3 regions of the Nakamurella deserti genome follow, and region 1 is predicted to be linked to each of the others. Evidence: riboswitches for the same ligand, from Rfam matches in the RefSeq annotation. Region 1 holds a riboswitch; each other region holds the start of a gene.
What was found. A riboswitch is a leader RNA that binds a small molecule or an ion and turns the genes downstream of it on or off. The one in region 1 is predicted to bind S-adenosylmethionine.

Region 1 (7,085 bases):
ATCACCCTGAACACGTCCAAGGACGAGGTCGCGGTCTGCAACCTGGGCTCGGTGAACCTGGCCGCGCACACCACCGCGGACGGCCTGGACGTCGAGCGACTGCGCGCGACCGTGAAGACCGCCGTCCGGATGCTCGACAACGTGATCGACATCAACATGTACACGATCCCGCCGGCACGTCGGTCGAACCTCAAGCACCGCCCGGTCGGGCTGGGCCTGATGGGCTTCGCCGACAGCCTGTACAACCTGGGCATCGCCTACGCCTCCGACGCCGCGGTGGAGTTCGCCGACACGTCGATGGAGCAGCTGTCCTACTTCGCCATCGAGGCGAGCTCGGACCTGGCCAAGGAGCGCGGTGCCTACGCCTCGTTCGACGGGTCGCTGTGGAGCAAGGGCATCCTGCCGATCGACTCGGTCGAGATCCTGCGTGAGCACCGCAACGGTGACCTCGACCAGGACGCCACCCAGCGGCTGGACTGGGACTCGCTGCGCACCAAGGTGAAGAGCCAGGGCATGCGCAACTCGAACGTGATGGCCATCGCCCCGACGGCCACCATCTCCAACATCATCGGCGTGGCGCAGTCCATCGAGCCGACCTACCGCAACCTGTTCGTCAAGTCGAACATGAGCGGCGACTTCACCGTGGTCAACGAGCACCTCGTCCGGGTGCTCAAGGAGCGCGGGCTGTGGGACGAGGTCATGATCGCCGACCTCAAGTACTTCGACGGCTCGCTGTGGCCGATCGACCGGATCCCGGCCGACGTCAAGGAACTGTTCGCCACCGCGTTCGAGATCGACGGGTCGTGGCTGGTCAAGGCCGCGTCGCGCCGGCAGAAGTGGATCGACCAGGCGCAGTCGCTGAACCTGTACATGGCGCAGCCGAACGGCCGCAAGCTCGACGAGCTGTACCGGCTGGCCTGGCGCACCGGGTGCAAGACCACCTACTACCTGCGCTCGACCAGCAAGACCCACGTCGAGAAGTCGACGCTGCGCGGCACCGACGGCAAGCTCAGCGCCGTCCAGGCCACCTCGGCGCCGGTGGCTGCCCCGGCCGCGGCTCCCGCTCCGGTCGCGGCTCCCGCTCCGGCCGCGGTCCAGGCCGTCGTCGCCCCGGCGCCGACGGCAGCGGTCCCCGCCGCGCCGGCACCGTCGACGGCCACCGCGGTGCCGGTGCTGTCCGCACCGACCCCGGCCGCGCCCCGCCCGGTGATCAAGACCCCCGACATCGAGCTGAACCCGTTCGCGGCCGACCAGGTCGCCGGTAGCGACATCTCGGCGTGCTCGATCGACAACCCCGACTGCGAAGCCTGCCAGTGACGGTCGAAGTTCCGACGACGACCACTCACCAGCCCGAAAGGATCTGACACCATGACCGACTTCGCCACCACGTTCGCCCCGGCCGCGACCGAGGCGCCCGAGACCACCTTCACCACCGCGACGGCCACCTCCGCTCCGGCGGTCAGCCCGACGGCGGAGACCGGCCTCGGCTCCATCGACACCTCCGGCGGCCGCGTGTCGGTCTCGGAGAAGCGCATGATCAACGCCCGCGCCGACGTCAACCAGCTGCTGCCGCTGAAGTACCACTGGGCGTGGGAGAAGTACCTGGCCGGCTGCAACAACCAGTGGATGCCGACCGAGGTGTCGATGCAGGCCGACATCGCGCTGTGGAAGTCGCCGAACGGGCTCACCCCCGCCGAGCGTCAGATGCTCAAGCGCAACCTGGGCTTCTTCGCCACCGCCGAGTCGCTGGTCGCGAACAACATCGTGCTCGCGGTGTACCGGCAGCTCACCAACCCGGAGTGCCGCCAGTACCTGCTGCGTCAGGCCTTCGAGGAGGCCGTGCACACGCACACCTTCCAGTACATCTGCGAGTCGCTCGGCCTCGACGAGGGCGAGCTGTTCAACATGTACCGCGAGGTCCCCTCGATCACCGAGAAGGACTCCTGGGCGCTGAACTACACCCAGCACCTGCAGGATCCGGAATTCCGCACCGGCACGGTCGAGAACGACCGGGCGTTCCTGCGGGACCTCGTCGCCTTCTACGTCATCTTCGAGGGCATGTGGTTCTACACCGGGTTCGCGCAGATCCTGTCGCTGGGCCGGCGCAACATGATGGTCGGCATCGCCGAGCAGTACCAGTACATCCTGCGCGACGAGTCGATCCACCTGAACTTCGGCATCGACGTCATCAACCAGATCAAGCTGGAGAACCCGGAGCTGTGGTCGGCCGAGTTCGCCGCCGAGATCTCGGGCATGCTGCGCAAGGCCTGTGAGCTGGAGATCGCCTACGGCCGCGAGACCCTGTCCACCGGCATGCTCGGCCTGTCGGCCGCGCAGTGCGAGCAGTACATGCACTTCATCACCAACCGCCGCTGCGTCCAGATCGGCCTCGAGCCGCTGTTCGCCGAGACGGAGAACCCGTTCCCGTGGATGAGCGAGATGATGGACCTCAAGAAGGAGAAGAACTTCTTCGAGACCCGCGTCATCGAGTACCAGACCGGTGGCGGCCTGGAGTGGTGACCACCCGGCGCTGACCGTCAGGCGCCGGACCGCGCCGCACGGCGGCGCACCCCGCACACGGGCGGTACCCGGAGGCTTCGTGCCCCGGGTGCCGCCCGTTCTGGCGTTCCGGGGTCACCAGGCGCAGTCGTCGCGCCAGTCGGCGAGCAGGTCGCCCGTGAGGTCCAGTGGCTCCGACGCACCCGGCCACACGAACACGCAGTCGTCGTCGTCGGGGGTGCGCACCGCGCCGTCCGGGGTCAGCGACCAGGTGCGCCCGGCCCAGGACCGCCAGCCGCGGGCCGTGTAGAAGCGGGCGCCGTCGTCCGTGGCGGCCAGCGCCCCCACCTCGTAGGCGTCGACGATCATCCGCTCCAGGGGTGCCATCACCGCCGACCCCAGACCCTGCCGCTGCCGGTCGGGGCGGACCGCGACGCCCTCGACGTAGCCGGCCCGCAGGGGGCGACCACGATGTCCGAGGCGCCGCGCGACCAGCGCCGCGTGGGCCACGATCCCGCCGTCGGCCACGGTCAGCGCGTGCACGCCCCCGAGGCAGTGCTCCCAGTCGGGCTCGGTCATGTCATCGAACACCTCGTACAGCAGCGCCCGCACCGCCGACCGCCGGATGCTCCCCAGGTCGGCGGTGTGCACCACTTCGACCCGCCAGGCACCGTTCATCCGCTCATCCCACCGCGGCCGGTTCCCGGGCGCCAGCGGATGGGCGACGTCATCGGACGCTTGATGGTCCCGTGGTCGGCGGTGTGCACCACCTCGACCTGCCAGGCGCTGTGCATCCGTCCATCCCATCGCGGCCCGTTCCCTGGCGCCAGCGGATGGGCGACGTCATCGGACGCTTGATGGTCCCGTGGTCGGCGGTGTGCACCACCTCGACCTGCCAGGCACTGTGCATCCGCTCATCCCACCGGGGCCCGCCCCGGAGCGCCGGGCGACTCCGCCGACCGCCGGATGCTCTGGAGCTCGGCGGTGAGCACCACCTCAACCCGCCAGGCACCGATCATCCGCCCATCCCACCGGGCCCGCCCCGAGGCACCAGCGGACGGGCGACTCGATCGGCCCTCGCGACCGGCCCGTGCGCATTATTATTCAAGCCGCACCGTCCGTTGGGCCCACCACGCACACCGGGCGACCCGCACGACAGCCGCCCGGTCCCGAGATCCGCCGACCGGTGCGACCCACGACAGGAGCGATCCGTGCACTCTCCCGACACCGCCCTCGACGGTCGCGAACGCATCCTGCACAGCACGGTCACGTTGCTCATCGAACGTGGTCTCGGCGCGATCGACGCCGACGCGATCTGCGCCGCCGCCGGCCTCGGGCGGGCCGAGTTCGACCGTTGGTTCGATTCCCTGGAGAGCATCTACGTCGCGATCACGGCGAGGTTGCTCGACTCGCACGTCGCCAATCCGGGCGGCCCCGTCCGGTTGGCCGCGTGCCTGGAGACCGGGCTGCGCACCTCGCTGCGTGCGGTCTGGGACATGATCGAGCAGCGGATCGACGAGCACCACGCCCTGCACGTCCTGCTGCTCGGCCAGGTGGGGGACCCGGGGCTGCTGGCCCGGATGGGGTTCTCGCTGCACACGACCCACCTGCGCATCGCCGAGCAGTGGCTGGCCGGCGTCGAGGCCCGGTACGGCATCGAATGGGTCGTCCCCGTCCCGCAGCTCGCCGCCCTGGTGCAGGCGACCCTCGACGGCCTGATGATCGACTACGTCGCGCGCCGCGACGGGGTCCAGGCGCGGGAGGTGCTCGACATCTTCGCCGGGCACCTGGCGACCAACGCGCTGCTGGTCTGACCGCGCACACGACGGCTCTCGGGGAACCCTCCCGCGCCGTCGCCGGACCGTACGGAGCGGCCGAGCCGGACCCGGCGATCACACCGTTGTCCCCCCGAACGGTCGGATACACTTTCGACCAGGTCATGAGTTCCAGCGTCAAGCCCCGGCTCGCTGGGCGGCAACCCTCCACACGCGGTGGGGTGCCCCGGGTGATTGACCCGGTGTCCCGCGAAGTGCGGGACACAAGCGCGGTCCGCCAGCAGGTGGACCAGTGGGACGCCTGAACGGAGCGCCGCTGTGTGTGCACGAATGTGTTGTCGCCGCTGACGCGCGGCTGATCGCCCGCCGCCCGGATCCGTCCGCCGCACGCGATCAGCCCCACCGGCCCGCACCACCCCGATCCCCGCGATCCGCCGTCGACCGTCGCATTGTCGCGCCCCGTCGGACCGCCCTCCCCGTCGCCGTCGGCGACGAGAAATGAGCATCTCCGTGAGCAACGACTGGAAGTTCGAGACCCTCCAGATCCACGCCGGCCAGGCGCCCGACGCCACCACCCACGCCCGCGCGCTGCCGATCTACCAGACCACCTCCTTCGCCTTCGACTCCTCCGCGCACGGTGCGAAGCTGTTCGCCCTGCAGGAGCTGGGCAACATCTACACCCGCATCCACAACCCCACCCACGACGCCGTCGAGCAGAAGATCGCCGCGCTCGAGGGCGGCGTCGGTGCGCTGCTGGTCGCCTCCGGGCAGGCCGCCGAGTCGATCGCGCTGCTCACCGTGGCCAACGCCGGCGACCACATCGTCGCCTCCCCGCGCCTGTACGGCGGCACCTACAACCTGCTGCACTACACGCTGCCGAAGTTCGGCATCACGGTCAGCTTCGTCGAGAACCCGGACGACCTCGAGTCCTGGCAGGCGGCGGTGCTGCCCAACACCAAGGCCTTCTACGCCGAGTCCATCTCCAACCCGCAACTGGACATCCTCGACTTCGAAGGCGTCTCCGGCGTCGCGCACGCCAACGGAGTGCCGCTGATCGTCGACAACACCGTCGCCACCCCGTATCTCATCCGGCCGCTGGAGCACGGCGCCGACATCGTGGTGCACTCGACCACCAAGTACCTGGGCGGGCACGGCGTCGCCATCGGCGGTGTCATCGTCGACTCCGGGAACTTCGACTGGACCGCGGATCCCGAGAAGTTCAGCATCTTCAACACCCCGGACCCGAGCTACAACAACCTCACCTGGGGCGTCGACCTGGGCCCGGACGGGTTGTTCGGCGTCAACGTCGCGTTCATCTTCAAGGCCCGCCTGCAGTTGCTGCGCGACCTCGGCCCGGCCACCACACCGTTCAACGCCTTCCTGCTCAACCAGGGGCTGGAGACGTTGTCGCTGCGGCTGGAGCGCCACGTCGCCAACGCGACCGCGGTCGCGGAGTTCCTCGAGGGTCGGGCGGAGGTCGCCTCGGTGAACTACCCGGCCCTCGCGTCGTCGAAATGGCATGCGCTGCAGCGGAAGTACTCCCCGAACGGTGGCGGCGCCATCGTCGCGTTCGAGGTGAAGGGCGGCGCGGCCGCGGGAGAGGCGTTCGCCGACGGACTCGAGATCTTCTCCAACCTCGCCAACATCGGTGACGTGCGGTCGCTGGTCATCCACCCGGCGTCCACGACCCACTCGCAGCTCACCCCCGAGGAGCAGGCCAGCACCGGCGTCACCCCGGGCCTGATCCGGCTCGCGGTCGGTATCGAGCACATCGACGACATCCTGGCCGATCTGGAGAAGGGCTTCGCCGCGGCGGCCGCCGCGAACGAGGCCGCCGTGGCCGAGCCGGCGGACGCCGCCGTCGAGCCCGTCGAACCGGAAGTGGCCCCCGCGGGCGTCTGAGATCGTTGAACGTTCACACTCCTACGACCACGAAACTGGCATGCTGATCTCCATGGCCTACGCCGATCGCACCGCGCCCGACCCGGGAGCCGGCTCCACCGGCGTCCGGGCGGGGGCGGTGCTGTCCGCCGTTCCCGGGCGGCGCCCCGACGTCACCGTCTCGCCGCTGTCCCGCGTCGAAGTGACGCCGCGTCCGGAGATCTGGCGGGAAGGCGATCCGGTGGCGGGCCGCCGCTTCGCCGACATCGGCGACCTCGTGCTGGAGAACGGCGCCGTGCTGCCGGACGTCCGGATGGCGTACGAGACCTGGGGCACGCTCGACGAGGCAGGCGGCAACGCGGTGCTGGTGCTGCACGCGCTCACCGGTGACGCGCACGTGGTCGGCCCGGCCGGACCGGGTCAGCCGACGCCCGGGTGGTGGGACGGTCTGATCGGCCCCGGCGCGGTGCTGGACACCGACGAGCTGTTCGTCGTCGCGCCGAACGTGCTCGGCGGCTGCCAGGGCACCACCGGCCCGTCGTCCATCGCGGCGGACGGGCGTCCCTACGGCTCCCGGTTCCCCACCCTCACCATCCGCGACCAGGTCGCCGCGGAGGCCGCACTGGCCGACGCGCTCGGCATCCGGACCTTCCTGGCCGTCATCGGCGGCTCCATGGGCGGGATGCGCGTGATGGAGTGGGCCGTCGGCCAGCCCGGCCGGTTGCAGGCGGCCGTCGCCCTGGCCACCTGCGGTTACTCCTCAGCCGACCAGATCGGCTGGACCACGCCGCAGCTGTCGGCCATCCGGGCGGATCCGCACTTCCACGGCGGTGACTACTACGACGGCGAATGGCCGTTGGCCGGGATGGCGGTGGCGCGGCAGATCGCGCACGCGACCTACCGCAGCGAGCACGAGCTCAACACCCGGTT
Region 2 (7,085 bases), 440 kb from region 1:
CAGCGACATCTGGCTGCGGCACGGCGCGGTCGCCGTCGAGCTGATCCGCCGCAGCGAACGACTGGCGATCCGGGTCCGGGACAGCACCGCGCCCACGCTGACCCGGTTCCGCGGAGTGCCGGCCTACCCGGCGACACCGGGATGGGTGCTGACCGGGACGTTCCTGGCCGGGCAACCGCATCCGGTGGTGGTCGGGGCGGCGACGCCCGGCCTCACCCACGTGGTGACCGTGGTCGGCACGGTCGACGTCGAGATCGACGGGGTGCCCCAGCGGCTGCGGGCCGTGTCCGGTCCGGGCGGCCGGGCCCAGCTGGCGTTCCACGACCCGACCAACGGACTCGACACCGCGCCCTGGCGGACGCTGACCTTCGACGCGACCCCGGGGCCGGTCACCCTGGACTTCAACCGCACCGTCAACCTGCCGTTCGCGTTCTCCGCGTTCGGCACCTGCCCGCGGCCCGTCGAGGGCAACGTCGTCACCCGGCCGGTCACGGCGGGGGAGCGCACGCCGGACCCGGTCTGAGAACCCGCCGCCTGCACCGCTCCGTCAGAACGGATTCCCACCATGCGCACCGCCGTCGTCGCCGGCAACCTCAAGCCCGCCTCCCGCACCCTGGCCGCCGCCGAACTGCTCGCCGAGCGGTTGACCGGAACTCCCGCGGAGGTCGTGGTGGACGTCGTCACGCTCGGACCGGGCCTGCTCGCCTGGGGCGATCCGGGCGTGTCCGCGGCGATCGAGGCGGTGCGGGCGGCCGACGTGCTGATCGTGGCGTCGCCGACGTACAAGGCGACCTACACCGGCGTGTTGAAGCTGTTCCTGGACCTGTTCCCGACCGGCGGCCTGGACGGGGTCACGGCGTTCCCACTGATGCTCGGGGCGGGTCCCGGACATGCGTTGGCGCCGGAACTCTCGCTCAGGCCGGTGCTGGTGGAGCTGGGTGCGGTGTGCCCGAGCCCTGGTCTGTATCTGCTGGACTCGGCCTGGGCGGAGCCGGACGCCGGCGCGGCGTGGCTCGAGGTCGCCCGCCGGCGGCTGCCGACGGGCGACCCGGGCTGACCGTCAGGCCGCGGGCGAGGTCAGGATCGAGAAGTCCGTGTAGCGGCGCAGTCCGAATCCCAGCGAGCGGTACAGGCCGATCGCGCCGACGTTCGCGGCCGAGGCGTGCATCAGCGCCCGGTCGCCGCGCTCCCGGATCCCGGCGGTGACCGCGAGCACCAAACGGGTGCCCAGACCGCGTCCGCGGTAGGCGGGATCGGTGCAGACCGCGCTGATCTCGGTCCAGCCGTCGGGTTTGATCCGCTCGCCGGCCATCGCGGTGAGCTTCCCGTCGTGCCGGAACCCCAGGTAGCTGCCCAGCTCGACGGTGCGCGGCAGGAACGGCCCCGGCTTCGTCCGAGCCACGAGGTCGAGCATCTCCGGGACGTCGTCCGGGCCGAGCCGCAGCGCCTCGGGATCGGCCACCGCGGCGACGGTCCGGTCGACGAGCTGCACGCCGGGAACGGACTCGCCGACGGTCCACCCCGCGCCGGGCCGCGGCCCGGTGCCGGCCAGCAGCACCGTGGCGCCCGGTCCGACCAGTTCCGCGAGATCCACCCAGGCCTGCGGGTCGGCGCTGTCGGCGAGTGCCACGAACAACGCCACGTCCGAGCGGTAGCGGGCGGCCAGACCGTGCCGGACGGCGAGGTGGGCGTGCCGCCCGGTGAGCGCCGACCAGGCGGGGTTGTCCAGCACCGGATCACCCAGCCTCGCATCCGCGGGACCGTGGACCTGGGTGGTGGTGCGGGGGACGTCGGCGGTCTCGGTCGTCACGACGCGACCCTACGCTCGACGCGATCACCCCTGGCCGGGACGGCGAGCCCGAGGTTGTCGCGCAGCGTGCTGCCGGTGTACCCGGTGCGGTGGACGCCCCAGTCCTGCAGGATCGGCACCACCGTCTCGACGAACGGGTCCAGCCCGTCCGGGGTCACGTGCGGGACCAGGATGAACCCGTCGCTCGCGTCGGCCTGCACGTAGTCGTTGATCGTGCGCGCGACGGTCTCGGGGCTGCCGATGAAGTTCTGCCGCGCCGTCTGCCGGATGACGACGTCCCGCAGCGACAGGTGCTCGGTGGCGCCGAGCTCGCGCCACTGCCGGGCCGTGGCCAGCCGGTCGCCGAACATCCGCACGCTGGCCCGTCCCTTGGCGATGGTGTGCTCGCCCTCGACCGGGTCGAACTCCGGCACCGGCCCGTCCGGGTCGAGATCGGACAGGTCCCGGTTCCACACGTGCTCGGCGAAGCGCAGCGCGGTCTGCCCCGAGACCTGCAACCGACGCACCTCGGCGGCGAGATCCTCCGCCTCGCGGTCGGTGTCACCCAGGACGAAGGTCGCGGCCGGCAGCACCAGCAGCTCCTCGGGTCGCCGGCCGTAGCGGCCCAGGCGCCCCTTGACGTCGGCGTAGAACGCCCTGCCGGCGTCGAGGGTGCCGTGCCGGGTGAAGATCGCGTCGGCGGTGGAAGCGGCGAACTCGCGGCCGGCGTCGGAATCGCCGGCCTGGAAGACGACGGGCCGGCCCTGCGGGCTGCGCGGGACGGTGAAGCGGCCGTGGATGTCGAAGTGGTCGTCGCGGTGGGTGAAGTCGCCGACCTCGGCAGACCGGACGAAGGTGCCCGAGTCCCGGTCGGCGACGACCTCGTCGGCGGCCCAGGTGTCGAACAGCACGGTCGCGGCGTCCAGAAAGGCCTTGGCCCGGGCGTAGCGCTGATCCTCGGGGAGGAAGCCGCCGCGGCGGAAGTTCTCCCCGGTGAACGCGTCCCAGGAGGTCACGACGTTCCAGGCGCCGCGGCCGCCGGACAGCTGATCCAGGGTGGCGAACTGCCGGGCCACCTCGTACGGCTCGTTGAAGGTCGAGTTGATCGTGCCGGTCAGACCCAGGTGCTCGGTCACCGCGGCCAGCGCGCTGAGGACGGCGAAGGTGTCGGGCCGGCCGACGACGTCGAGGTCGTAGATCTCGCCGTTCTGCTCCCGCAGCCGCAGACCTTCGGCGAGGAAGAGGAAGTCGAAGAGCCCGCGTTCGGCGGCGGCGGCGAAGCGGACGAACGAATCGAACTCGATGTGGCTGCCGGCGGCCGGGTCGGACCAGACCGTCGTGTTGTTGACGCCGGGGAAATGGGCGGCGAGGTGCACCTGCTTGGTCATGCGGAGACTCCCTCGGGGGTGCGGGTGGCGGCGTAGCGGCTGACCGGGCGGTCGAGGCCGAGACGGCCCCGCAGGGTGCGGCCGTCGTAGGCGCGGCGGAAGACGCCCCGCTGCTGCAGCAGGGGCACCACGGCGCGGGTGATGGCCTGCAGGTCGTGCGGCAGCGTCGCCGGCCGCAGCCGGAAGCCGTCCAGGCCGGCGGCGGCCCAGTCCTGCAGCTGATCGGCCAGCTCGGCCGGGGTGCCGGTGACGATCGTCGCGTCGGAGGTCCACGGAGCGCCGTCCAGGTCGTCGAGCCGCTCCCGGCGGTCACGGGCGGCGCCGGGTTCGTCGTCGAGGAAGACGACGAGGTCGGCGAACACCCGCAGCGGTCCGGCGTCCGCGGCCAGGGTCGCCCGCAGACCCTGCACCGTGTCGACGATGTCGCGGGCGGCGTCCCGGCTGTCCGGGGTGACGAACACCAGATCCGCACCCCTGGCGGCGAAGCGGTAGGGCCGGTCGGTGTGCGCCAGCGCCGCGACGACGGGCTGCCCCTGCGGTGGACGGGGCACGATGGACGGGCCGCGGACGCTGAAGAACCGCCCGCTGAAGTCGATGTGGTGCAGCTTGTCCCGGTCGACGAACCGGCCGGTGGCCACGTCGCGGATCTCGGCGTCGTCCTCCCAGCTGTCCCAGAGACGGCGTACCACCTCGACGTGGTCGTCGGCCTCGGCGAACAGCTCGTCGACCGCTGCGGCGGCGGCGGGGGAGCCGTCGAACACCGGCGGTACCGTCCGGCGCCCGAAGTGCGCGGCGTCGGCCGGAGCGGCCGACACCTGCGGGCGCCAGCCCGCGCGGCCGCGGCTGACGAAGTCCAGGGTGGCGATGGCCTTCGAGACGTGGAACGGCTCGGTGTGGGTGACCTGTGCGGTCGGCACCAGTCCGATCGCCGAGGTCGTGGGGGCCACCCGGGACGCCACCAGGACCGCGTCGAGCCGTCCACGGACCTGGTCGGTGCGACGGTCCGGGCCGTCGCGCCGGGTGGACTGCAGCCCGAGCGAGTCCTCGAGGGTCACCAGGTCGAGGAGGCCGCGCTCGGCCTCCTGGACCAGGTCGGTCCAGTAACCGGCGGTGAACAGGTCGGCGGGCCGGGCGGCCGGTTCCCGCCAGGCGGCCGGGTGCCAGCCGGCGCCGTCGAGGGCGACGGCCAGGTGCAGGGGTGCGGGCACGGTGATGCTCCGTTCGAGGGGGGAGGGACAGCAGACGATGTCGGACCCGCGGACCACCGCGGCGTCACCGGCAGAGCGCGCTGCTCACCCGCTGCAGATCGACGTGCCGGCGGCTGACCCACCGTCGCCCGAAGGCCGTCGTCTCCGACATCGCCGCACCACCATCTCGACTCGGAACGGCGCACCGCCCACTGTGCTTGCCGGGTACCGACGGGACCCGGCCGGGTCGTCACCTGGAGCACCCCACCACCAGAGAGGGTTGCTGGTCGGCCAGCCAGGGCTTGTCGCCGACACTCATTACCTACTGCAAAGGTAGCACTTGGAACGGCCGTCGGCGACGGTCCCGACCGGTTCCCGGCCGGGACCGTCGCGTCAACGGCGCAGCGCGGTCCGGGCCAGCCGGTTACCGACGAACTGGGCGAGCTGCACGATGACGATGATGGTCAGCACCGCGACCCAGGTCACCTCCCAGTCGAACCGCTGGTAGCCGTAGCTGATCGCGAACTGGCCGAGGCCACCGCCGCCGAGACCACCGGCGACGGCGGTCATGTCGATGATCGCGACCAGCACGAAGGTGTAGCCGAGGATCAGCGGGCCCAGCGCCTCGGGGATCAGCAGGCCGACGATGATGCGGATCGGGGAGGCGCCCATCGAACGGGCCGCCTCGATCACCCCCGGGTCGACCGTCACCAGGTTCTGCTCGACGATCCGGGAGACGCCGAAGGACGCGGCGATGACGAGCGCGAAGGTGGCCGCTCCGGTGCCGATGGTGGTACCGATCACCGACAGCGTCAGCGGGCCGATCGCGGTGATGAAGATGATGAACGGGATCGGCCGGACGACGTTCACCAGCAGGTTGAGAACCGTGTACACGACGACGTTCTGCAGCAGACCCCCGCGCCGGGTGGTGAACAGCAGCACTCCGATCACCAGCCCGAAGAAGCCGCCCAGCACCAGCGTGGCCCCGGCCATCCAGAGGGTCTGCAGCACCGATTCGCCGTAGATCGGCCACAGCAGGTTCCAGTCGGTGTTCACCGGGTCACCTCCGTCACGGTGTTCATGCGGCGAGCTCCGTGACGGTGGTGACGTCGCGGAGGCGGTCGACGACGGCGGCCACCGCCGGATCACTGCCGGTCAGGGCGAGGGTGAGGGTGCCGAACGACCGGCCGTCCAGCGCGCCGATACCGCCGTGCACGATCTCGAAGCCGACGTCGCCCTCGCGGGCGGCGGCGCCGAGGACGGCGCCGATCCCGTTGCCGTCGGTGACCCCCACGCTGACCAGCCGGCCTTGGTGGGCCGCCTCCAGCCGGGCGACCTCGGCCGCGTCGGGCCGGTCCCGCAGGACGGTTCCGACGAAGGTCCGTGCGGTCGGTGTCCGCGGTGAGGCGAAGACGTCGAACGTGGAACCGATCTCGATCACCCGGCCCCGCTCCAGCACCGCGACGCGGTCGGCGATGGTGCGCACCACGTCCATCTCGTGGGTGATGACCACGATGGTCACGCCCAGTTCGGCGTTGACCCGCTTCAACAGCCGGAGCACGTCGTGGGTGGTCTCCGGGTCCAGTGCGCTGGTCGCCTCGTCGGCGAGCAGGATCGTCGGCTGGTTGGCCAGCGCCCGCGCGATCCCGACCCGCTGCTTCTGCCCGCCCGACAACTGGTCGGTGTACTCCCACGCCTTGTCGGTGATGCCGACGAAGTGCAACAACTCGGTCACCCGCGCCTCGACGGCCTCCTTCGACCAGCCCGCCACCTTCAACGGGTAGGCCACGTTGCCGTAGACGGTGCGCGAGCGGAACAGGTTGAACTGCTGGAACACGGTGCCGATGGTGGCGCGCACCGGGCGCACCTCCCGCTCGGACAGCGCCGACACCGCTCGCCCGTCGATGACCACCTCGCCGGAGGTCGGCCGCTCAAGCACGTTGACCAGCCGGGCCAGCGTGCTCTTGCCGGCGCCGGAATAGCCGATCACGGCGAAGATCTCGCCGCGCTCGATGCTCAACGAGACGCCGTCCACCGCGGTCACCGCGGAGCCCTTGCCTCGGTAGGTCTTGGTGACGTCCCGGAACTCGATGACCGGGGTCACCGCCGCAACCCTCGGCAGCGGAGGGGTTCCCGGTTCACGAGGCGTCCCGGACGACGGTCTCCAGGCCGGCCAGGATGGTGCCGAGGTCGGCGGCGGGACGGTCGACGATGACGGCAGTGTCCTTGGACGCCGCGACGACCGCCGCCGTCACCGACGGGTCGTGGTAGAGCTGGGCGATCCGCAGGAAGGTGGGGTTGTCCTTCTGGTCCGCGCGCGCGACGAAGGCGTTGATGTACGGCTCGGCCGCCGGCGCCGCCGGATCGTCGTTGTACAGCGCCTTCGACGGGTCGAGATCGGCGTCCAGGGCGAAGTTGTTGTTGATGACCGCGGCGTCGACCGAGGGCAGCGAGGCCACCGTCTGGGCGGCGTCCACCGGCGTCACGGTCACCTTCGAGGCGGCGGCGTCGATGTCGGCGGGGGTGCTCAGCGGGTCGCCACCACCGGTCAGGCTGATCAGGCCGGCCTGCTGCAGCACCAGCAGGGCGCGGGCCTGGTTGGTGGCGTCGTTCGGGATGGCGACCTGGCCGCCGGCCGGGATCTGCGCGAGATCGGTGTGCTTGCCGGAGTAGACGCCCAGCGGTACCACCACGGTCGCGCCGATCGGCGTCAGGGTGTCG
Region 3 (7,085 bases), 340 kb from region 1:
CGACTCCAGACCCTCGTACTGGACGGGGTAGTAGAGCAGGGCGTCGTTGCTCTCGAAGACAGGCAGCATGGCCTTGCGAGAGGAGGAGGTCCAGCCCCCGAAAACCGCAGCGACGCAATCGCTCTGGATGAGCTTGGTCGCCTTCTCGGCGAAGGTGGCGGGTTCGGAGGCGCCGTCCTCGGCGACCACCTCGAGCTGCTTGCCGAGGACGCCGCCCGCGGCGTTGATCTCGTCGGCGGCCATCATCAGCGACTCCTGGACGGTCTTCTCGCTGATCGCCATCGTGCCGGAGAGCGAGTTGAGGAACCCGATCTTCACGGAGTCGCCCGAGGTGTCGACGCAGGAGGCGCCCGCGGCGGCCGGAGTGGCCGATCCGGCGGACGAGCTGGTCGTCGTCGAGCCGCCGGCCTGCGGGGTGATCTTGCTGCCGCAGGCGGTCAGCACCAGGACCGCGGTCAGTCCGAGCAGTCCCGCGCTCGTGATGTTTCGTCGGGTGTGTTTCACGGCAACGCCTTTCGCAGTTCGATGGGTGTTCTTCGCGGAACAACGGCCGGCGCGGCGCAACGGTGGGTACCGTGGGAGGCACGCCGGTCAGGAGCGCCGATCCGCCGACAGGCTTTCCGGTGGTTCGAACCGCACGCGAGATCCCCGGCCGCAGAATGCTTCTGTCCGGCACGTCTTCCCGCTCGATCCGAGAGCAACGTATGGGCGAGGTGTTTCACGCAGGGTGGCCGCCGCATTGCTGCCAGATTGCCGGGGCGGGCCCATTGTTGCCGCCAGAAGTCGTCACGACCTCGGCTCACCCGGACAGCGGCTTGACCCAGCCACCGCGGGTGTCGGCCGGCGTGAGCGCTGCGCGCGGCGTGCTCCCGGCCTACACTTCGCCGCATCGACGGAGGTGACCCGATGCCCGTTCGCTGGTACACGACGGTGATCGACTGCCAGGACGCGGCCGCCCTCGCCCGCTGGTGGGCCGGGGTGCTGGACTGGCGCATCGCCTACGAATCCGACGACGAGATCGTCCTGGTGCCGCGGCACGCCTTCGACCCGACCCGGACCCTTCCGCTGGAGCAGCGCGGGCCGGGCCTCGTGTTCGTCCCGGTGCCGGAGGACAAGCAGCGGAAGAACCGGCTGCACCTCGACCTCGCCCCCGGTCCGGTGGACGATCAACGCGCCGAGGTGGAGCGGCTGGTACGACTCGGCGCCAGTCACGTAGACGTGGGTCAACCGGACGACGCCTCGTTCGTCGTGCTCGCCGACCCGGAGGGCAACGAGTTCTGCGTGCTGTCACCGCGGGGCTGATCGCTCGGGTGGGTGATGTGACCTGCCCCATAATGCGTCCCGGTAACCCGGGTTAGCCGACGGAATGAGGGCTCCCGGCCATCAGCGGCGACTCGACCGCTTTGCCGCCCCCGGGACGGATGAAAGGATCACCGTGCCCTGAGGGGGCGGCAACGACGGCGCCACCGGTACGCCCGCCGCCCGTGTCCACCCGATGTTCTGCGAGGAGCCCCGTGGTCCGTCAGCGCGTCACGCTGATGGACGTCGCCGCCCGGGCGGGTGTGTCCAGGACGACGGCGTCGTTCGTGATGACCGGTCGTCGCGACATGCGGATCTCCAGCGCGGCGGAGCAGCGGGTGTTGCAGGCCGCACGGGAGCTGGACTACCGGCCCAATCTGCTGGCGCGCAGTCTCCGGACGAACCTGTCGCAGACGATCGGGCTGATCTCCGACGTGGTGGCCACCGAGCCGTTCGCCGGTCATCTGATCCGCAGCAGCATGACGACCGCGCTGCTGCACGATCACCTGCTGTTCGTCGGCGAGAGCGAGGGCGACCCGGCGGTCGAGGAACAGCTGGTCCGCAGCATGCTGGACCGCGGCGTCGGCGGATTCCTCTACGCGTCGTCGTCGACGCGGGTGGTCGAGGTGTCGGCGTTGTTCGAGTCGCAGCGGCTGGTGCTCCTCAACTGCCTGGCCCGGGGGGACGACGTGACCGCCGTGGTCCCGGACGAGGAGGGCGGCGGCCGACTGGCCGCGACCACCCTGCTCGACGCGGGACACCGCGACGGCATCGTGCTGGTCGGCGAGACCCTGGACCATGTGGTGGCCGGTCGGGACCGGCGACGCGGCATCGAGGCCGCCCTCGCCGACGCCGGCGCCGGACTGGCGGGCGAGGTGGCGACGACGTGGTGGCCCGAGCCGACGTTCGCCGCGATGTCTCGGATGCTCGCCGCCGGGCATCGGCCGACCGCAATCGTGTGCCTGAACGACCGGGTGGCGCTCGGTGTCTACCAGGCACTGGCCGACGCGGGGCTGTCGGTGCCCGGTGACGTGTCGGTGATCTCGTTCGACGACTCGGACCTGGCCGGCTGGGTGCGCCCCGGACTGACCAGCGTGGCGCTGCCGCACCTGGAGATGGGGCGACGAGCGACGGAGCTGCTGATGGCGCCGGCCGGGTCGCCGGTTGTGCACCGCATCGAGATGCCGCTGGTGTCGCGGGAGTCGGTAGGCCCGCCGCGCTGAGCGGAGAGTGGGCGGATGGCCCGGAAAACCAGTCAGCCCCCCGCTGGCCTGACGGCTGCGAAGGGCTGGTGGTGGCCAGGCGCGGGGTCGAACCGCGGACCTTCCACTTTTCAGGCGGACGCTCGTACCAACTGAGCTACCTGGCCTCAAACGTAGGGCCGGGCTCATGTGACTGAACCCGGCCCACGTTCGGCGACCCCGACGGGACTTGAACCCGCGACCTCCGCCGTGACAGGGCGGCGCGCTAACCAACTGCGCTACGGGGCCTCGGTGTTGCTGAGACCTTGGTGCTGAACTGCGTGACGCTGGGACTACTTTACTGCCTCGTGGAGGTGCTCGTGACCTCTGCGCTGCGTACCCCCAACGGGATTCGAACCCGTGTTACCGCCGTGAAAGGGCGACGTCCTAGGCCACTAGACGATGGGGGCTGGAGGAACTCCGCCTCCAACGGCCATCCGTTGGGAGCGAGTCAACTATAGGGGACGAGGTGCGGCGCTCCCAAATCCGCCACGGCGCCCTGCTCCGACGGGGCAGTCGCGCCGCACTCGACCTGTCCACAAGGATCAGATCGTTACTCCCCATCGCCACCGTGGTCGGTACGCTACTCCGATCGGGTCGCGCCAGGCGGGGCCCACGTCGGCGAACGTGGACAGGGGTTCTGGTGGGGCGACGAACGACCGACACGCGACGTGCGCTGCTGGCGCTGATCACCGCGGGGTTGAGTGTGACCGGGATCGCTGCCTGCAGCGCCGGGCAGGCCAACCCGGGAACCACGCTGGCGCCGGTGGACAGCTCGGCGAGTCGGAGCGAGGCGCTCTCCACCGCCACTGATGCCTCGTCCAGTTTGGGGTCCGGAACCGCAGCGCAGCCGACCGATGGCGGATCCCGGTCTGAAACAACGCCCCAGACCCCCGAGTCGACAAGTTCAGAGCCCACGAAGATGCCATGGTCGAATTTGGACCTCAGCCCAGACCAGGTCCGTGAAGCACAGGCAGCGCTCGACGCTTATGTCGGATACCGCCGCGTCTCGGACCTCACCTTCACCGACCCTCGGAGGGATTGGGCTTCAGAGATATACGAATACGCAGCAGACCCAGTGGCGTCTAATCTTGTAAAGTTTGTCAGGGACCCCGCGTTCCAACAGGGCAGCGGAGAAGGCCGCACGATCATCGACCCTCGAGTTACGGAAGTAGGAACTGGAACAGTCGAACTCAGCGACTGTGTCGATAACACTGCTTCCATCTTCGTCGATGCGAATGGAAATTCGCTCATTGCGCCCGATGCACCCGGCTTCTACCGTCGCCATCCGGCAACGGTGTCAGTCAGCCAAATCGACAACCGATGGCTGGTAACCTCCGTGGTTAACGACTTCAGTGTCCAATGCTAGCGATGAGGATTGCCGGCGCAGCACTATTGATGGCGCTCGAGAGCCTCGTTGTATTAGCTCCTGCGTACGCCGACCCAGACCAGCCCTCGGTTTCAAGATCGTCAGCCCCGACGGCCGGTTGTGGCGATCAAGTATGCATCGTCGGCGCGACTGATTCAGTAGTAAAGAAAACGCTGATTGCGGTGGTTACGACAGGAGCCACTGCCGTCAAGTCTTCAATGGAGAGCCTATGCAAGCAACAACCTATGCCTACCCAGCCAGCCGCCGACTCACCGCTCTGGGCGGGACACACGCCAGCAGACGGATTTATTGCCTACGACATTTGTCCGACGAACTCGGCAGCCGTGCCATTTACTAACTCTCAGCCCTATTTCGTTGGGAATGGGACCACACCTACCGCCGTCAGCCCTGAGGCGCTTGCGCTAAGCGCACAGGCAGCTATTCGATTCGTCCCGCCGGTCCTTCACTTTGGACCCGACACGCAAATAGCCGTGAATCGCTGGCTCTACCTGTGGGTTGACAATCCAGGTCCACTGATTGCACAGGCTACGGCTGGAGCGGTGACTGTGACACTCACAGCCACGCTGAGTTCGGTGACGTGGTCCATGGGTGAACCCGCCAACCCAAAGGCGCCTAAGGGGCCACCGGCGACCATCACATGCGACGGCCCGGGGCGCGATCCTGGCCCGACCGCCAACGCGAACATTTCTAAGCCGGCTGCTTCGGACGCGTGCGTCTATGCCTACCGTTGGCGCTCCCTGCCGGAACGAACCGGGGGCACAGCAACCTGGCCGGTCACGGCAACCGCGAATTGGACCGTCACCTGGACATCGAACGTGGGTGTGGGCGGCGCGCTCGACGCCCCGCCGCAGAGCTCCACCACCCCGGTGTCGGTCGGCGAATGGCGCAGCGAGCTGGTCGCCGGCCCCAACTGACCGGACCCGATCACGCGTGATCAGGCCTGGTCGTACCGCAGCCGGCTGCTCGACTCCACGTCCTGACGCAGGGTGGGCGTGAAGAACATGTCGCCGAAGGTGATGGGGGTGTCGGTCCAGCACGTGGCGGTCACCGTGTCGGCCCCGACCACGACGCGCACGCCGACCCGACCCGGGCGCACCGCGAGGTAGGCGATGGCGGCGTCGTTGGCGAGCGCCATCTGTCGGGGCCGTCCAGGCACATCGGCCGCGTCACTGGCCGCCAGCGCCGCCCCGTCGCACTGGTTCTGCAACCGACTGCGCCCCAGGAACGCGGACCCGGCCGCCGTCACCCCGGCCACCAGGAGCAACAGGCACAGCGTCAGGCCGAGCAACAGCGGGGTGATCGACCCCCGGTCGTCCTCGCCGCCGCCGGCATGCCGCAACCCGTTCGGCCGCATGCTCCACCCCGCTTCGTCCGCGACCGGTCCAGCGTAGAGACGTTCACCGGGCAGCATCACCCGTTCGCCGAAGTTGTGGACAACTGAGCCCACCGCTGTGGTCCCGGTTACACCCGCTTCGAGCTCGGCCCGGACCCGTGTTAACGTCGTCGCGTAGGTCATGAGTGCTAGCGACAAACCCTGGTTTGCTAGCCGGCAACCCTCCTCCGCGGTGGGGTGCCCCAGGTGAAGACCTGGCCGTCCGGTTGTCGCCGGCGGCAAGCGCGGATCTCCGGCTCGTCCCCGGCGGTCCTTCGACCGCAAGGAGACCAGCCATGACGCTCACCCTCGAGGACCTGCACTTCCTCACCGCCACCGGTCCCGTCGAGGCCTCCCTGCCCAGCGTCGACGCCGCGACGCCCATCACCGGCGCCCACGCACCGGGCCTGGAGATCGTCGGCGCCGGTCACCGGGTACCCCTGGCCGACGGCTCCCACGTCGAGTACGCCAATCTCGATCACGCCGCGTCCGCCCCCTCGCTGCAGGTCGTCAAGGACGCGGTCGACGCGGTCCTCGAGCAGTACGCCTCCGTGCACCGCGGCGCCGGATTCGACTCCCAGCTGTGCACCGCGCTGTACGAAGGCGCCCGCGAACCCATCCGCGCCTTCGTCGGCGGACGTTCCGACGACGCGGTCCTGTTCACCCGCAACACCACGGACGCGTTCAACCTGCTGTCGCACTGCCTCCCCGACGACACCACTGTCATCGTCTTCGAAACCGAGCACCACGCGACGCTGCTCCCATGGGAGAAGCACACCGTCGTCCGCCTGCCCGCCCCGGCGACCCCGCAGGCCGCCGTCCGCGCCGTCGGGGACGCCTGCCGCGACGCCCGCCGCAACGGGCCGGTGCTGGTCGTGGTCACCGGGGCGAGCAACGTGACCGGCGAGATCTGGCCGATCGCCCGGCTCGCCGCCGTCGCCCACGCCCACGGCGCCCGCATCGCCCTCGACGCCGCCCAGCTCGCGCCGCACCGGCCCTTCTCCATTACCGACCTGTGGGTGGACTACGTCGCGATCTCCGGGCACAAGGTGTACGCCCCCTACGGGGCGGGCGCGCTGATCGGCCGCGCCGACTGGCTCGCCGAGGCTCCCCCCTACCTCGTCGGCGGCGGCGCCACCTCCACGGTGGAGGACGACCGCACCGTCTGGAAGCCCCTCCCCGACCGGCACGAGGCCGGCACCCCCAACATCCCGGGCGTCGTGGCGCTGGCCACCGCCTGCCATGCGCTGCTCACCACGGATCGCGACGCGCTGGTCACCGCCGAACGCGACCTCACCGCCCGGTTGATCCGCGGGCTGTCCGACATCCCCGGCGTCACCGTGCACTCGCTCTTCACCGGCGGGGCCAGCGTCATCGGTGTCGCCACCTTCACCCTGAGCTCGCTGTCGTCTCCGGTCGTGGCCAGCGCACTGTCGGCCGAGTACGGCATCGGCGTCCGCGACGGCGCGTTCTGCGCCCAGCCGCTCGTCCGCCGCCTGCTCGGCGCGGCAGGCTGCGACTCCGTCGACGGCACCGGGCATGCTGTCCGCGCCTCCGTCGGTCTCGGCACCACCACCGAGCACGTCGACCGGCTCATCGCCGCGGTCACCACACTCGCCACCGAGGGCCCGGGACTGCGCTACGTCACCGTCAACGGTCGTCCGCAGCCGCTCCGCGACCAGCGCACCCTGCCGAAGATCGTGGCCTGGCAGTAAGACCTCGAACACGACGGTGGCCCCCGACCAAAAGGTCGGGGGCCACTCGTGTCTAAGGACCGTCTCAG

Region 2: linked by a shared signal. The riboswitch ahead of DB033_RS21840 (putative leader peptide) and the one ahead of DB033_RS14450 (bifunctional o-acetylhomoserine/o-acetylserine sulfhydrylase) in region 1 are both predicted to bind S-adenosylmethionine.
Region 3: linked by a shared signal. The riboswitch ahead of DB033_RS15875 (aminotransferase class V-fold PLP-dependent enzyme) and the one ahead of DB033_RS14450 (bifunctional o-acetylhomoserine/o-acetylserine sulfhydrylase) in region 1 are both predicted to bind S-adenosylmethionine.

Annotation. Positions count from the first base shown of each region.
Region 1 covers NZ_QCXS01000003.1:229,603-236,687, reverse strand. Annotated here, with positions in the region: gene DB033_RS14470 (ribonucleoside-diphosphate reductase subunit alpha) at 1-1,317, shown strand, start outside; gene DB033_RS14465 (ribonucleotide-diphosphate reductase subunit beta) at 1,369-2,520, shown strand; gene DB033_RS14460 (GNAT family N-acetyltransferase) at 2,635-3,177, opposite strand; gene DB033_RS14455 (hypothetical protein) at 3,711-4,313, shown strand; SAM riboswitch class IV at 4,435-4,550, shown strand; gene DB033_RS14450 (bifunctional o-acetylhomoserine/o-acetylserine sulfhydrylase) at 4,773-6,176, shown strand; gene metX (homoserine O-acetyltransferase MetX) at 6,217-7,085, shown strand, end outside.
Region 2 covers NZ_QCXS01000003.1:670,230-677,314, reverse strand. Annotated here, with positions in the region: gene DB033_RS16355 (DUF1684 domain-containing protein) at 1-523, shown strand, start outside; gene DB033_RS16350 (NADPH-dependent FMN reductase) at 566-1,057, shown strand; gene DB033_RS16345 (GNAT family N-acetyltransferase) at 1,061-1,744, opposite strand; gene DB033_RS16340 (NtaA/DmoA family FMN-dependent monooxygenase) at 1,807-3,177, opposite strand; gene DB033_RS16335 (LLM class flavin-dependent oxidoreductase) at 3,174-4,385, opposite strand; gene DB033_RS21840 (putative leader peptide) at 4,450-4,536, opposite strand; SAM riboswitch class IV at 4,574-4,687, opposite strand; gene DB033_RS16330 (methionine ABC transporter permease) at 4,758-5,420, opposite strand; gene DB033_RS16325 (methionine ABC transporter ATP-binding protein) at 5,443-6,468, opposite strand; gene DB033_RS16320 (MetQ/NlpA family ABC transporter substrate-binding protein) at 6,503-7,085, opposite strand, start outside.
Region 3 covers NZ_QCXS01000003.1:568,198-575,282, forward strand. Annotated here, with positions in the region: gene urtA (urea ABC transporter substrate-binding protein) at 1-504, opposite strand, end outside; gene DB033_RS15845 (VOC family protein) at 907-1,302, shown strand; gene DB033_RS15850 (LacI family DNA-binding transcriptional regulator) at 1,515-2,522, shown strand; tRNA gene DB033_RS15855 (tRNA-Phe) at 2,592-2,668, opposite strand; tRNA gene DB033_RS15860 (tRNA-Asp) at 2,716-2,789, opposite strand; tRNA gene DB033_RS15865 (tRNA-Glu) at 2,878-2,950, opposite strand; gene DB033_RS15870 (pilus assembly protein TadG-related protein) at 4,865-5,284, opposite strand; SAM riboswitch class IV at 5,441-5,554, shown strand; gene DB033_RS15875 (aminotransferase class V-fold PLP-dependent enzyme) at 5,599-7,017, shown strand.